Regions from separate parts of the Pseudomonas tritici genome, predicted to be linked through region 2. Evidence: predicted binding sites of a transcription regulator. Region 2 holds the regulator's gene; each other region holds the start of a gene.
The links. Region 2 encodes sigma-54, which starts transcription at its own class of promoters, with help from an activator protein. Its sites were predicted from a motif close to ANTGGCATNNANNTTGCTNT; they were not measured.
Positions count from the first base shown of each region.

Region 1: the regulator sigma-54 is predicted to act here: its motif matches at 2,674-2,693, upstream of HU722_RS22255 (circularly permuted type 2 ATP-grasp protein).
Region 3: the regulator sigma-54 is predicted to act here: its motif matches at 2,430-2,449, upstream of glnK (P-II family nitrogen regulator).

Region 1 covers NZ_CP077084.1:4,900,506-4,905,120, reverse strand. The annotation lists gene HU722_RS22280 (translation initiation factor 2) at 1-325, shown strand, start outside; gene HU722_RS22275 (YkgJ family cysteine cluster protein) at 488-742, shown strand; gene HU722_RS22270 (START domain-containing protein) at 784-1,389, shown strand; gene HU722_RS22265 (hypothetical protein) at 1,493-1,729, shown strand; gene HU722_RS22260 (ribonuclease E inhibitor RraB) at 1,943-2,284, shown strand; gene HU722_RS22255 (circularly permuted type 2 ATP-grasp protein) at 2,726-4,135, shown strand; gene HU722_RS22250 (alpha-E domain-containing protein) at 4,140-4,615, shown strand, end outside.
Region 2 covers NZ_CP077084.1:1,282,002-1,286,616, forward strand. The annotation lists gene rapZ (RNase adapter RapZ) at 1-582, opposite strand, end outside; gene ptsN (PTS IIA-like nitrogen regulatory protein PtsN) at 585-1,049, opposite strand; gene hpf (ribosome hibernation-promoting factor, HPF/YfiA family) at 1,060-1,365, opposite strand; gene HU722_RS05635 (RNA polymerase factor sigma-54) at 1,441-2,934, opposite strand; gene lptB (LPS export ABC transporter ATP-binding protein) at 3,120-3,845, opposite strand; gene lptA (lipopolysaccharide transport periplasmic protein LptA) at 3,845-4,378, opposite strand; gene lptC (LPS export ABC transporter periplasmic protein LptC) at 4,365-4,615, opposite strand, start outside.
Region 3 covers NZ_CP077084.1:6,227,964-6,232,578, reverse strand. The annotation lists gene HU722_RS28730 (YifB family Mg chelatase-like AAA ATPase) at 1-584, opposite strand, end outside; gene HU722_RS28725 (MFS transporter) at 677-1,957, opposite strand; gene HU722_RS28720 (accessory factor UbiK family protein) at 1,975-2,235, opposite strand; gene glnK (P-II family nitrogen regulator) at 2,658-2,996, shown strand; gene HU722_RS28710 (ammonium transporter) at 3,031-4,368, shown strand; gene HU722_RS28705 (secondary thiamine-phosphate synthase enzyme YjbQ) at 4,580-4,615, shown strand, end outside.

The sequences.
Region 1 (4,615 bases), 2.6 Mb from region 2:
CGTGAAGAAGCAAAGTGCTGCGGCCAAAAAACGTGCGGCAAGTCGATCCAAATCGTCCCGTGAAGTGGCGCAGACACAATTGCCACCGGCACAGTTGGATCTGTCATTGCCAACGGACATGGTCAGGCACCTTCAGCCCATTGGCACCATGGCCAAGCCTAAAAGCGTGCCCTTGCTGCCGCCGATGTTTGGCGAGAAGCCCACCGACAACAGTGCATTCCAGATCAACGGCCGCCTGCTCAGCAATGAGATGAAGCTGCAGTTGCGCAATGAAGAGCGGCGTGAAGTGGAAGGCGCAGCGTTGGAATTCGAGTTCAAGCAGTAAACTTTTCCCACACACGTGACGCCGCCCTTCGACCATCTGTCGCAGACTGGCCAGTCACTTTTGTTTTCCGCGAAAAACCCCTGTTAGACCATTTTAAAACGGCTGTTTAAGGGCGTACTCTAGCCCGGCCATCCACATTGAGTCGTCGAGGACCTGCTGGTCATGAATTGCCGTGAAGGCTGTGGCGCTTGCTGCATCGCCCCCTCCATCAGCTCGCCATTACCTGGAATGCCACAAGGCAAACCGGCCGGCGAACGCTGCCTGCACCTGTCGGTCGAACAGCTATGCCAGCTGTTCGGGCAACCGGAACGCCCGGCGGTGTGCAGTGATTTCAAGGCGGACATCGAGGTCTGCGGCACCGACCAGGCCGATGCCATCCGTTTGATCGGCTGGTGGGAGCAGATGACGGCGGCTTGATGGGCTCTACTCTCGTAACTTCAACAATAAGGAATACACCTATGGGTTCGCTGAAACGAATGGCTGTGTTGTGCGGTTTTACGGTGTTGTTTGCTGCTACTGCCCAGGCTGAGGATTGGCAAGTCGCCAAGGACGAAGACGGTATCAAGGTGTCCCTGAGCGAAGTTGCCGGCTCCAAGTACAAGGCGTATCGCGGCGTGACCGTGGTCAAGGCGCCGGTTGCCAAGATTGTTGCGCTGCAGGAAGACGTAGCGGGTGCCTGCAAATGGATTCACGAGTGCAAATTGCAAAAACTGCTGAAACACGAGGGTGACGTCAGCTACACCTACACCCAGTTCAATGCTCCGTTCCCCGTCAGTAATCGTGATTCGATCCTCAAAATCACCACCTCCAAGGGCGCTGACGGCAGCGTGACCCGAACCTTGCTGGAGGTCCCGACCTATCAGCCAGAAGAAAAAGGCTTCGTACGGGTTGCCCAAGTCGAAGGCTTCTGGAAACTGGTGCCAAAAGGCGACAACCAGACCGAAGTCACTTACCAGGTACACACCGAGCCAGGCGGCAGCGTGCCATCGTGGTTGGCCAACAAGTTCGTGGTGGACGCGCCGTTCAACACCTTGAAAGCCTTGAAAGAACACGCTGAAAAATAAGCGCATTTGATCCGGTGCTTCCTGCCCAGAGTGGAACGTTTGCCGAACCCTCAAGGTCCAGATAGATGTGAGCCCACACGCGGGCTTTATCGAGGAGGCACCGATGCAAAAGTGGCAGATTACTTTCGTTGATGATCACGGCGTACAGTCCGTGGAGCAGTTCACCTGCGAACAAAGACCTAGCCTCGAAGATGCTGCGCACATGATTCGCAACAAACTGGTGCCTGTCGCCGCCGAGCTCGACCTCAATGACCTTGAGGGCCGCCAGTCCGATCCTACGGTCAAGATCCTCAAAGACCAGAACAGTATCCAGATCCTCGACATCTCTCCTGCCGTCTGAACATTCGCTGTACACCCTTCAAGCACCTCTGGTGGAGGCGATAGCTTCGCGCTACTCTGCAAGTGAGATCAGCGAATGAATCGCTAGGTACTGGTCTTGTCAGCTACATGCTTGTTTTCCAGCGGTGATGTTATTGCCGTAGCTCCCACGCCAGTACGGCGTGGGCTTCGGGAAGCACGGAAAGTCTATCCATCAGTCTGAGGAGCACTTTTCATGAGCACAGCCTATCAAGAAGACATCAGCACCAATGTTCTGCGCCGCATGAAAGAGGGCGGCTTTGACTTTTCACGCTTCCACCCCATTGAGTTCTACGCCATTTTTCCTGATGAAGAACGGGCGCGCAGGGCTGCGGGTGAGTTTCGTGGGGAATCGCTGAATGCCCAGGTCAGTGCGCGCGACGATGGCGCCTGGTACTTGGAACTGAGCAAAATCATGTCTGCCACCTACGACGGCATAGGAGACTTCGAGCAAGACTTTGAGGCGGTGGTCGAGCCGCTGGGCGGGATCATCGAGGGATGGGGCGTGAAGCAGGAGGTGCGTGGGTTACCCATGTAGCAGCGAGCAGTATGAGAAACACAGCGTATCGGCTGACCTTTGGGTCGGCCGATTTTGTTTTTGGCGCCCATCCAGGTCTTTTCAGGGCCAAAAAAAAGGCCACCCGAGCAGGGTGGCCAAAAGGGAAGACCGGGAGGCCGGTCGGTACACGAAGCACTACGTTACCGATCGCGCAAAGGGTTGAGCTGTAGGACACGTCCTGTTCAGCAGATGTTGGTAATTATCCGTACGCTTGACCGGGCAGTGAAATCAACTCTGGCTATGCTGTTGATAGTCAAAGCCCGCATTGCGATGAAGCAGGGGGCAGTGCACCGGGCATTCTGCGCACCAGGACGGTGCGAATGGATTCCGGTGCTTATTCAACTCACTGATTCTTAAGTGTTTATGCCGCTGGCACGGGCCTTGCGATGGTTCTAGCGCCCGGGTGACAAGGAGTTCGGCATGATCCGCACTTATTACGATGAAATGTACGACGGGGCAGGGCAGGTCCGACCGCATTACCGCGAGTTCGCCCGCTGGTTGGCTGATACCCCTGCTGAACTGCTGGCCCAGCGCCGGCGTGAGGCCGATTTGCTGTTTCACCGCGCCGGTATCACCTTCACGCTCTACGGGGACGAGCAGGGCACCGAGCGCCTGATTCCGTTCGACACCATCCCGCGCAGCATTCCCGCCAGCGAATGGCGGATTGTCGAGCGCGGCTGCATCCAAAGGGTCAAGGCGCTGAATATGTTTCTCGCCGACCTGTATCACGAGCAACGCATCATCAAGGCAGGGATCATTCCTGCCGAACAGGTGCTGGCCAACGAGCAATACCAACTGGCGATGCAGGGTTTGAATCTGCACCGCGACCTGTATTCCCACGTCTCCGGTGTCGACCTCGTACGTGACGGCGACGGCACGTACTACGTGCTTGAAGACAACCTGCGTACCCCGAGCGGCGTCAGCTACATGCTCGAAGACCGCAAGATGATGATGCGCCTGTTCCCCGAACTGTTCGCCGCCCAGCGTATCGCGCCCATCGATCATTACCCCAACCTGTTGCTCGACACCCTGAAAAGCTCCAGCCCCCTGGATAACCCCAGCGTGGTCGTGCTGACCCCGGGCCGCTTTAACAGCGCGTTCTTTGAACATGCGTTCCTGGCCCGGGAAATGGGCGTGGAGCTGGTGGAAGGCGCCGACCTGTTTGTGCGCGATGACCGCGTATTCATGCGCACCACCGATGGCCCCAAGGCCGTGGACGTGATCTACCGCCGCCTCGACGATGCGTTCCTCGACCCATTGGCCTTCAACCCGGATTCCATGCTCGGCGTGCCTGGCCTGCTCGCGGCTTATCGCTCGGGCAACGTAGTGCTGGCCAATGCCATCGGCACCGGGGTGGCGGATGACAAGTCGGTGTACCCCTTCGTCACCGAGATGATCCGTTTTTACCTGGATGAAGAACCCATCCTGAAGAACGTTCCGACATTCCAATGCCGTAAGCCTGACGAACTGTCCCACGTATTGGCCAACCTGCCGGACCTGGTGGTGAAGGAAACCCAAGGCTCCGGCGGCTACGGCATGCTGGTCGGCCCGGCGTCCACGAAGGCCGAAATCGAAGCCTTCCGTGCGCGCATCAAGGCCAAGCCCCATGCGTATATCGCCCAACCGACCCTGTGCTTGTCCACCTGCCCGACCTTTGTCGAAAACGGCATTGCGCCGCGCCATATCGACCTGCGCCCATTCGTATTGTCCGGCAAGGAAACCCGTGTAGTCCCAGGCGGGCTGACCCGTGTGGCATTGCGTGAAGGTTCGCTGGTGGTCAACTCCTCCCAGGGCGGCGGCACCAAAGACACCTGGGTGGTCGAGGACTGATGCCATGTTGAGTAGAACTGCCTCGGATTTGTACTGGATGTCGCGCTACCTGGAGCGCGCGGAAAACCTCGCGCGCATGCTCGATGTCAGCTATTCGCTGTCGCTGATGCCTCAAGATGGGCGCGGTGATGGCCTGCATGAACTGGCGATGCCGCTGTTGATCACCGGCACCCTGGAGGATTACCACGCGCGCCACGGCGAGTTGCACGCCGAACGCCTGTTGCACTTTTTTGCCCTGGACGCGGCGAACCCGGCCAGCATCTACAGCTGTCTCGGCGCAGCGCGGGCCAGCGCCCATGCCGTGCGTGGGCGAATTACCGCCGACATGTGGGAAAACATCAACGCTACTTGGCTGGATATTCGTGACATCGCCCAGCAGGGCTTGAGCCGCTATGGCATGAGCCGGTTCTGTGAGTGGGTCAAGGAGCGGTCTCACCTGTTCCGCGGTGCCACCTACGGCACCATCATGCGCAACGATGC
Region 2 (4,615 bases):
GGGGTTCGGCAGGCAGCGCACATCAAACACCAAGTCTGCATCTACCGGCATTCCGCGCTTGAAACCAAACGACTCCACGAGAAACGCCGTGCCTGGCTCCGGCTGGTTCAACAGGCGCAGCTTGATGGCATCGCGCAGCTGGTACAGGTTAAGGCTGGTGGTGTTGATCTTGAGGTCGGCGAGGTCAATGATCGGTCCCAGCAGCTTGGTTTCGTCCTCGATGGCTTCGGCCAAGGAGCGGTGAGGGCTGCTGAGGGGGTGGCGTCGGCGTGTTTCGGAGAAACGCTTGAGCAGCGTCTCTTCGTCGGCATCCAGGTACAGCACATCGCAATGAATGTGCTTGGCCCGCACTTCCTCGAGCAATTGTGGAAATCGCTCAAGATGGCTGGGCAGGTTGCGGGCATCTATCGAAACGGCGACCAGGGGTTGCGCCAGTTCAGTATGGATCAGCGCGCGTTCCGCCAATTCCGGCAGCAGGCCGGCGGGCAAATTGTCGATGCAGTAGAAACCGCTGTCCTCAAGGACATTGAGGGCGGTGCTTTTACCTGAGCCGGAACGGCCGCTGACGATGATCAAGCGCATGATTACTGCCCGTTCTGTTCGTCCACGACAACCTGATACAGCGCCTCATTACTGCTGGCACTGCGCAGTTTGTCGCGTACTTCCTTGCGGTCGAGCATGCTGGCGATCTGCCGAAGCAGTTCCAGGTGTGCATCGGTGGCAGCTTCCGGGACCAGCAAAACAAACAGCAGGTCGACCGGGGCGCCATCGATAGCGTCGAAATCGATGGGATGGTCCAAGTGCAGCAGGGCGCTGACAGGCGTCTCGCAGCCTTTGAGGCGGCAGTGGGGAATAGCGATGCCGTTACCAAAACCGGTCGAGCCAAGTTTTTCACGAGCAATCAGTGCCTCGTACACAGTTTGCGTTTCCAGTTCAGGCACTTCACGGCCGATCAGGTTGGCAATTTGTTCGAGGGCGCGTTTTTTACTGCCGCCCGGCACGTTCACAAGGGAACGGCCGGGGGTCAGGATGGTTTCAAGTCGGATCATGGGGGGAGAGTTAACGACCTGTACCTTGCATCAGGTGCAGATTCTTTTCCTTATGCTTTATGAGTTGGCGGTCCAGCTTGTCGTAGAGCGAGTCGATCGCCGCGTACATGTCCTCATGTTCCGCATTGGCGACGAGCTTGGCATTCGGTACGTGCAGGGTGGCCTCGATTTTCTGCTTGAGCTTATCGACCTCCATGATGACCTGCACGTTGGTGATCTTGTCAAAATGCCCCGCAAGCTTGTTCAGCTTGCTTTCGGTGTATTCACGCAGGGGTTTGGTGACTTCCAGCTGGTGTCCACTGATGTTGACTTGCATACAGCTTCTCCTTCGTTGCCAGTGCATAAAGCGACAGGCGAAAGCGCCTGCCACTGGAACGCTGTGGCCCGCCCGTCACATCAAACGCTTACGCTCGCTGGAAGGCGCGATCCCGAGGGACTCGCGGTACTTGGCGACGGTTCGACGGGCGACCTGAATGCCTTGTGCCTCCAGTAAACCAGCGATCTTACTGTCACTCAATGGCTTTTTCTGATTTTCCGCGGCAACCAGTTTTTTGATGATCGCGCGAATCGCCGTGGACGAGCATTCACCGCCTTCGGAGGTGCTGACGTGGCTGGAGAAAAAGTATTTCAGTTCATAAATACCCCGTGGGGTATGCATGAATTTTTGCGTGGTTACCCGAGAAATCGTCGATTCATGCATGCCAACCGCCTCGGCGATGTCATGCAGTACCAACGGTTTCATCGCCTCGTCGCCGTATTCCAGGAAGCCGCGCTGGTGCTCGACGATCTGGGTGGCCACTTTCATCAGGGTTTCGTTGCGGCTTTGCAGGCTCTTGATAAACCAGCGAGCTTCCTGCAATTGGTTGCGCATGAAGGTGTTATCGGCGCTGGTGTCAGCGCGACGCACAAAACCGGCGTATTGCGGGTTGACCCGCAGGCGTGGCACCGACTCCTGGTTCAGTTCAACCAGCCAGCGCTCGTTATCCTTGCGCACGATCACGTCGGGAACCACGTATTCGGCTTCGCTGGACTCGATTTGCGAGCCAGGACGCGGGTTGAGGCTTTGTACCAGCTCAATGACCTGGCGCAGGTCGTCTTCCTTGAGCTTCATGCGGCGCATCAGTTGGCTGTAGTCGCGGCTGCCCAGCATGTCGATGTAATCGGTGACCAGGCGCTGGGCTTCGGCGAGCCAGGGGGTCTTGGCGGGCAGTTGGCGCAATTGCAGCAGCAGGCATTCGCTGAGGGAGCGCGCACCGATGCCAGCGGGTTCGAACTGCTGGATGCGGTGCAGGACGGCTTCGATCTCGTCCAGCTCGATATCCAGTTCAGGGTCGAATGCTTCGAGAATTTCCTCAAGCGTCTCGTCCAAGTAGCCCTGGTTATTGATGCAGTCGATCAGGGTCACGGCGATCAGGCGATCGGTGTCCGACATCGGCGCCAGGTTCAGTTGCCACAGCAGGTGGCTTTGCAGGCTTTCGCCGGCGGAGGTGCGGGTGGTGAAATCCCACTCGTCATCGTCATTGCTGGGCAGGCTGCTGGCGCTGGTCTGGTAGACGTCTTCCCAGGCGGTGTCGACGGGAAGCTCGTTGGGAATGCGTTCGTTCCAGTCGCCTTCCTCGAGGTTATCCACCGTTGGGGCGGTTTCCTGATAGGAGGGTTCCTGCACATCGGGGTTGGGTTTTTGCTCGATGTTATCGGCCAGCGGGTCTGCATTATCGAAGTCGTCGCCTTCTTCCTGGCGTTCGAGCATCGGATTGGACTCCAGGGCCTCCTGGATTTCCTGTTGCAGGTCCAGGGTCGACAATTGGAGCAGGCGGATGGCCTGTTGCAGCTGCGGTGTCATCGTCAGCTGCTGGCCCATTCTCAGGACTAGCGATGGTTTCATGGCAGGGGCTTAACACCTTATTCGCCGGCGCAATGCGCCATCCACGACAGGGCGCGTGAGCGCCAAACATAAGCAAATTATATGCCTGATATCGGGGGCTTTGCCTAGAGCGCGGTAACAATAAAAATCCAGAGGTTTTCATTGACTCCCGCGCACCTTGGCAATCGGCCGTGACACCACGGTGTTTACAGGCGGAACTCGTGACCCAGGTACACTTCCTTGACCAGTTCATTGGCCAGGATGGTGGCGGAGTCGCCTTCAGCGATCAGTTGACCATCGTTGACGATATACGCGGTTTCGCAGATATCGAGCGTCTCACGGACGTTGTGGTCAGTGATCAGCACGCCAATGCCCTTAGCCTTGAGGTGGTGAATGATCTGCTTGATGTCGCCGACCGATATTGGGTCGACGCCGGCAAACGGTTCGTCCAACAGGATGAACTTCGGTGCAGTGGCCAGGGCACGAGCGATTTCTACGCGGCGGCGCTCACCACCGGACAGGCTCATGCCGAGGTTGTCGCGGATATGGTTGATGTGGAATTCCTGCAGCAGGCTTTCCAGCTCCTTGCGACGGCCGTCACGGTCGAGCTCCTTGCGGGTCTCGAGGATGGCCATGATGTTGTCGGCCACCGACAGTTTGCGGAAGATCGACGCTTCCTGCGGGAGATAGCCGATACCGGCGCGGGCGCGGCCGTGCATCGGCTGGTGGCTCACGTCCAGGTCATCGATCAATACGCGACCCTGATCCGCCTGGACCAGTCCGACGATCATGTAGAAGCAGGTGGTCTTGCCGGCGCCATTGGGGCCGAGCAAGCCGACGATCTGGCCGCTGTCGATCGACAGGCTGACGTCGCGCACGACCTGACGGCCTTTATAGGCCTTGGCCAGATGCTGGGCTTTCAGGGTTGCCATTACTCGGCCTTCTTCTTCGGCTGGATAACCATGTCGATGCGTGGGCGCGGTGCGGTGACCTTGTTGCCATTGGCACGACCGGCGTTAGCGATCTGTTTCACGGTGTCATAGGTGATCTTCTCACCTTCCGTGGAGTTGCCGTCGGGGCTGAGCACCTTGGCTTGGTCGATCAGCACAATGCGGTTCTGCTGGGCGTGGTACTGGATGGTCTTGCCGTAACCCTTCATCGGGCCGGTGTCGGTAGCGGACTGCTTCTGTTCGAAGTAAGCCAGGTTGCCCACCGAAGTGACCACGTCAATATCGCCAGCCTGGGTGCGAGTCAGGGTCACCGTGTTGCCGGTGATCTTCATCGAGCCCTGGGTGATGATCACGCCGCCTGTGTAGGTGGCGACGCCTTGCTTGTCATCCAGTTGCGCATCGTCAGCCGAAATGTGGATCGGCTGCTGGCTATCGTTCGGCAGAGCCCAGGCGCTCACGCTTCCCAGTGCTGCGCCCAGGCCGAGCAAAATAGGGAGAGTTTTAACGAGCCTCATACTGTCCTCTTACGTTCGATAGCAGGTGTATCCTGCTTTCTTTCAAATACGCTTTCATTCCCTTGCCAGTCGATACACCGCCAGCGCCGTCGATTCTAACGTCTTGCTCGGTCTGCGCATATTGCTTCTGCGGGAATACGGTCATGCGACTGGTGGTAATCACGGTCTCACGTTTTTTATCGTCAGTGCGCGCAACGCGCACCGAGTCGATCAGTTCTACCTCGGTACCGTCCGGGT
Region 3 (4,615 bases), 1.3 Mb from region 2:
TGTACTTCACTCAGGTCCGGGTAAGGCTTATTCAAATACAGCAATCCGTCGGACTTGTACGGCTCAATCGGCTGGTGCCCATTCAGGTGCGCAACCACCTGAAGCAAGTGATCCACTGCGATCACTTTCAACCCCGACGCCAGGCACGCCTCTTCGGCATTCGCCCTGGGCACTATCACGGTACGCCCGGCCTTGCGCGCCGCGAGCGCCGCCGGCAACACGCCTTTCACGGCCCGGACTTCACCGGACAGCGCCAACTCGCCCAGGCATTCCACATCATCCAACATCAACGCCGGCACCTGCACACTGGCCGCCAGGATGCCCAAGGCAATCGCCAGATCAAAGCGCCCGCCGTCCTTGGGCAGGTCGGCGGGCGCGAGGTTGAGGGTGATGCGCCGGGCCGGGTATTGCAGGGCGGAGTTGAGGATGGCGCTGCGCACGCGGTCCTTGCTTTCCTTGACCGCCGTTTCCGGCAGGCCCACCAGCGTCAGGGACGGCAAACCATTGGCCATATGCACTTCAACGGTGACGGCGGGGGCTTCGACGCCGATCTGGGCGCGGCTGTGGACGATCGCGAGGGACATGCTCGTTCCTTGAATGGGAGGCCGCTTCCTGCGGTTTTTCAAGGGTAGACGAGGGATGGCGGGGGTAAGGGATCAGACTTTTACAGGACGTATCAACGCGCAAAGGCGTCGGGATATTTATCCAGATAAGCATTGCTGAGTTGTGTGTCGGGGGAGCGCATGAAGGTGCGGAAATCGGGAATCAGGAACACCAGCAGCGATAACCCCAGCACCATCGCACCCAGTGACGTGATGGTCAGTGCGACACCGAGGTGAGCGATCAGGCCGTTCATGGCAAAACTGCCCAGCGGGCTGGCGGCTGCGGAGAGGAAGGACACGGTGGCAAAGATCCGATTGCGATGCTGCTTGGGTGTCGCCAGCAACCTGACGGCAGAGGTCGGAATGTTGATCAGCATCAGCCCGACCCCGCCGCAGAAAAACGCCAGCGGTACCACGAACATCGACGAGAGCGTACCGGCCAGCCACATATTGCCCCCCAACAGTGCAAACCCCGCAGCGACACAGAGGTCACGGGGCACACGCTCGCCCAGCCAGCCGACGATCTTGTAGCTGCCCGCCAAAATGCCCAGGCCGAAACACGCATCCAGCAGGCCGAGGTAGGTCACCGGGTACTGGATAACCGTCTTCACATACAACGGCAGCAGGATGGTAAAGAACGGAAAGAGGGCAAAATTGACGAGCATCGCCACGAGGGCGAGGTAGAACTCGACTTTCACGCCATAGACCGCCTTGAATCCCGAATAAATCATTCTGAAGCCGTTGGAGGTTGGCGCTTGTTCATCCGGAGCACTGGCGCCGAGCTGGCTTGGGACCGTTGCAACCAACAGTGCCGCTCCCAGCATCGCAAAACAGTCGACGGTAAAAGTCAGCGTGGTTCCAAAACCGAAAATCAGCGCGCTGGCAATGACGGGGCCAAGCAAGTTGGCAATGGACGACAGCATGCTTTTGGTGCGAACGGCGAGTGAGACCTGATCGGCGCCTGCGAACAACGGAATAATCGACGATTGCAGCGGGTCGCGCACGCCGGCGACGGCACTGCCGACCAGCATCAGGGCGCCGACACTCCACGGGTTGAACAACTGCGTAGCGGACAGCACAACCATCAGCAACGCGGTCAGCACGCTTGTCAGGGAGGCCAGCTTGAGGATCAGAATCTTGTTGTACTTGTCACCCAGCCATCCCAGCAGTGGCCGGGCGAGCACTTCCGCCGCGATTGAACAGGCGATCATGTTGGCGAAGGCGAGGGCGGAACCGGTTTCCTGCAAGGCCCACCACGCTACAGCCAGCTGGTTGCAGCGTCCACCCAGCACCACCAGCAAAAAGCTGAATTGTATTTTCAGCAGGCGCCGGTCAAGGGCGGGCAAGCCCCACATGGAGGGTTTGATGCCGGTTAATCGCCCGCTGGCGTCAACCGTGCTTCCAACTCCGCGACTTTAGCCTCCAGGGTCTCCAATCGCGCACGCGTGCGGGCAAGCACCACCATCTGGCTATCGAACTCTTCCCGGCTGACCAGATCAAGTTTGCTGAAGCCGCTTTGCAGCAATGCCTTGAATTGGCTTTCGATCTCATTGCGAGGCAGCGGGGTATCACCGTTGAACAGGCGGGAGGCGTGGCCGCTCAGGGCGTCGAGGAGGTCTTTGGGCGCGAGCATGGGAAATATTCCGGAAAACTGTTGGCCGGCAGTGTATCACGCAGCGTCTATAGTCTTTTTCATGGCGGCGCACGCACGCTTTTCGCGCAGAGGGTTGGGCGCTGGCGCACTGTTTTTGTGCGCATTGCCGCCGCCATTAGGTCCCGCAGGTGGGCATAAGTGGGCAAAGGACTGATTTCAGTGATTTTTACGGAGCTGGCAAGGTTTCTGCTTAGACGATCATGACCCATGCACTGATGCAGTCGCTGTGACGAATGCAGTGCGCCGACGGATCAGGGGTACAGGTTTCGTCACCAGTGGTTTGCTGGCGTCGCAGAGGCAAATGCCGAGGCGACGACGCGTTACAAAGCCAGGCACTGCGCTTAGACTTGAGACGGGTTTGTTTTCCTGGGGCAAGTCCACCAATTCGGGAGAGAGTTTTCATGAAGCTAGTCACTGCCATCATCAAGCCGTTCAAGTTGGACGATGTACGCGAGTCGTTGTCCGAGATCGGCGTGCAGGGCATTACCGTTACTGAGGTCAAAGGCTTCGGTCGGCAGAAGGGTCACACCGAGCTGTATCGCGGCGCGGAATACGTGGTCGATTTCCTGCCAAAGGTGAAGATTGATGTCGCCATTGACGACAAGGATCTTGACCGGGTTATCGAGGCGATAACCAAGGCCGCCAACACCGGCAAGATCGGTGACGGCAAGATCTTCGTGGTCAATCTGGAACAGGCTATTCGCATCCGTACCGGCGAAACCGATACCGACGCAATCTAAGCCGCCAAACCCCAACGCCCCAGGAGAAAACAATATGACTCTGCGTAAATTCGCAGGGCTCGGAGCCCTGTTGTCCATCGTAATGCCAAGCCTGGCCATGGCGGCAGACGAAGTGGCGGCTCCAGTCCTCAATTCCGGCGACACCGCGTGGATGCTCACGTCCACCGCGCTGGTGCTGTTCATGACCATTCCCGGCCTGGCGCTGTTCTACGGCGGCATGGTGCGCTCCAAAAACATTCTTTCCGTGATGATGCAGTGCTTTGCTATCACCGGCCTGATCAGCATCCTGTGGGTCGTCTACGGCTACAGCATCGCGTTTGATACGACTGGGATGGAGCAGGGCGTCGTCAACTTCAACTCCTTCTTCGGCGGCATGGGCAAGGCGTTCCTGGCGGGCGTTACCCCGGCCAGCATCACCGGGCCTGCGGCACTGTTCCCTGAAGCGGTGTTCATCACCTTCCAGATGACCTTCGCCATCATCACCCCGGCGCTGATCGTCGGTGCCTTCGCCGAGCGCATGAAGTTCTCCGCGATGCTGATCTTCATGGCTATCTGGTTCACCCTGGTCTATGCGCCAATCGCGCACATGGTCTGGAGCGGTAACGGTGGCCTGTTGTGGGACTGGGGCGTGCTGGACTTCGCTGGCGGCACCGTGGTGCACATCAACGCCGGTGTGGCTGGCCTGGTAGCGTGCATCGTGCTCGGCAAGCGCAAAGGCTTCCCGACCACCCCAATGGCACCGCACAACCTGGGTTACACCCTGATCGGCGCGGCCATGCTGTGGGTGGGCTGGTTCGGCTTCAACGCCGGTTCCGCTGCTGCCGCCAACGGCACCGCCGGCATGGCGATGCTGGTTACCCAGATCGCTACCGCTGCTGCGGCGCTGGGCTGGATGTTCGCTGAGTGGATCACTCACGGTAAGCCAAGCGCACTGGGTATCGCCTCGGGCGTAGTGGCTGGCTTGGTTGCAGTGACCCCGGCTGCCGGCACCGTCGGCCCGATGGGCGCCCTGGTGATCGGTCTGGTCGCCGGTGTGATCTGCTTCTTCTGCGCCACCAGCCTTAAGCGCAAGCTGGGCTACGACGACTCCCTGGACGCGTTCGGCGTGCACGGTATCGGCGGTATCGTCGGTGCGATCCTCACCGGTGTGTTTGCAGCCCCGGCACTGGGCGGCTTCGGCACTGTGACTGACGTGGCTGCACAGGTCTGGATCCAGTGCAAAGGCGTAGGTTTCACCGTGATCTACACGGCTATCGTGACCTACATCATCCTCAAGGTGCTGGACATGGTCATGGGCCTGCGTGTCACCGAAGAGGAAGAGGCTGTCGGCCTCGACCTGGCGCAACACAACGAGCGCGGTTACAACTTGTAATTACGCGAAAAAAAGATGCCCGGCTTGCCGGGCATTTTTTTGCCTGGCGTTTGTCAGTCATACCAAGCTGTACCGGTTTTTAAGCAGCGTTTGTGATGGGATGCACACGGCGCTTTTCAGCGTGCCAATGTCTTACAGGCATGTAGGCGTATTCGGCACTTTGTTTTTTCCCAGAGCGCGCTAGAATGCGCGCCGATGGGCGGAGAACTGTATGTGGCAACAGACCTTGATTACCCTGCGGGCCAAG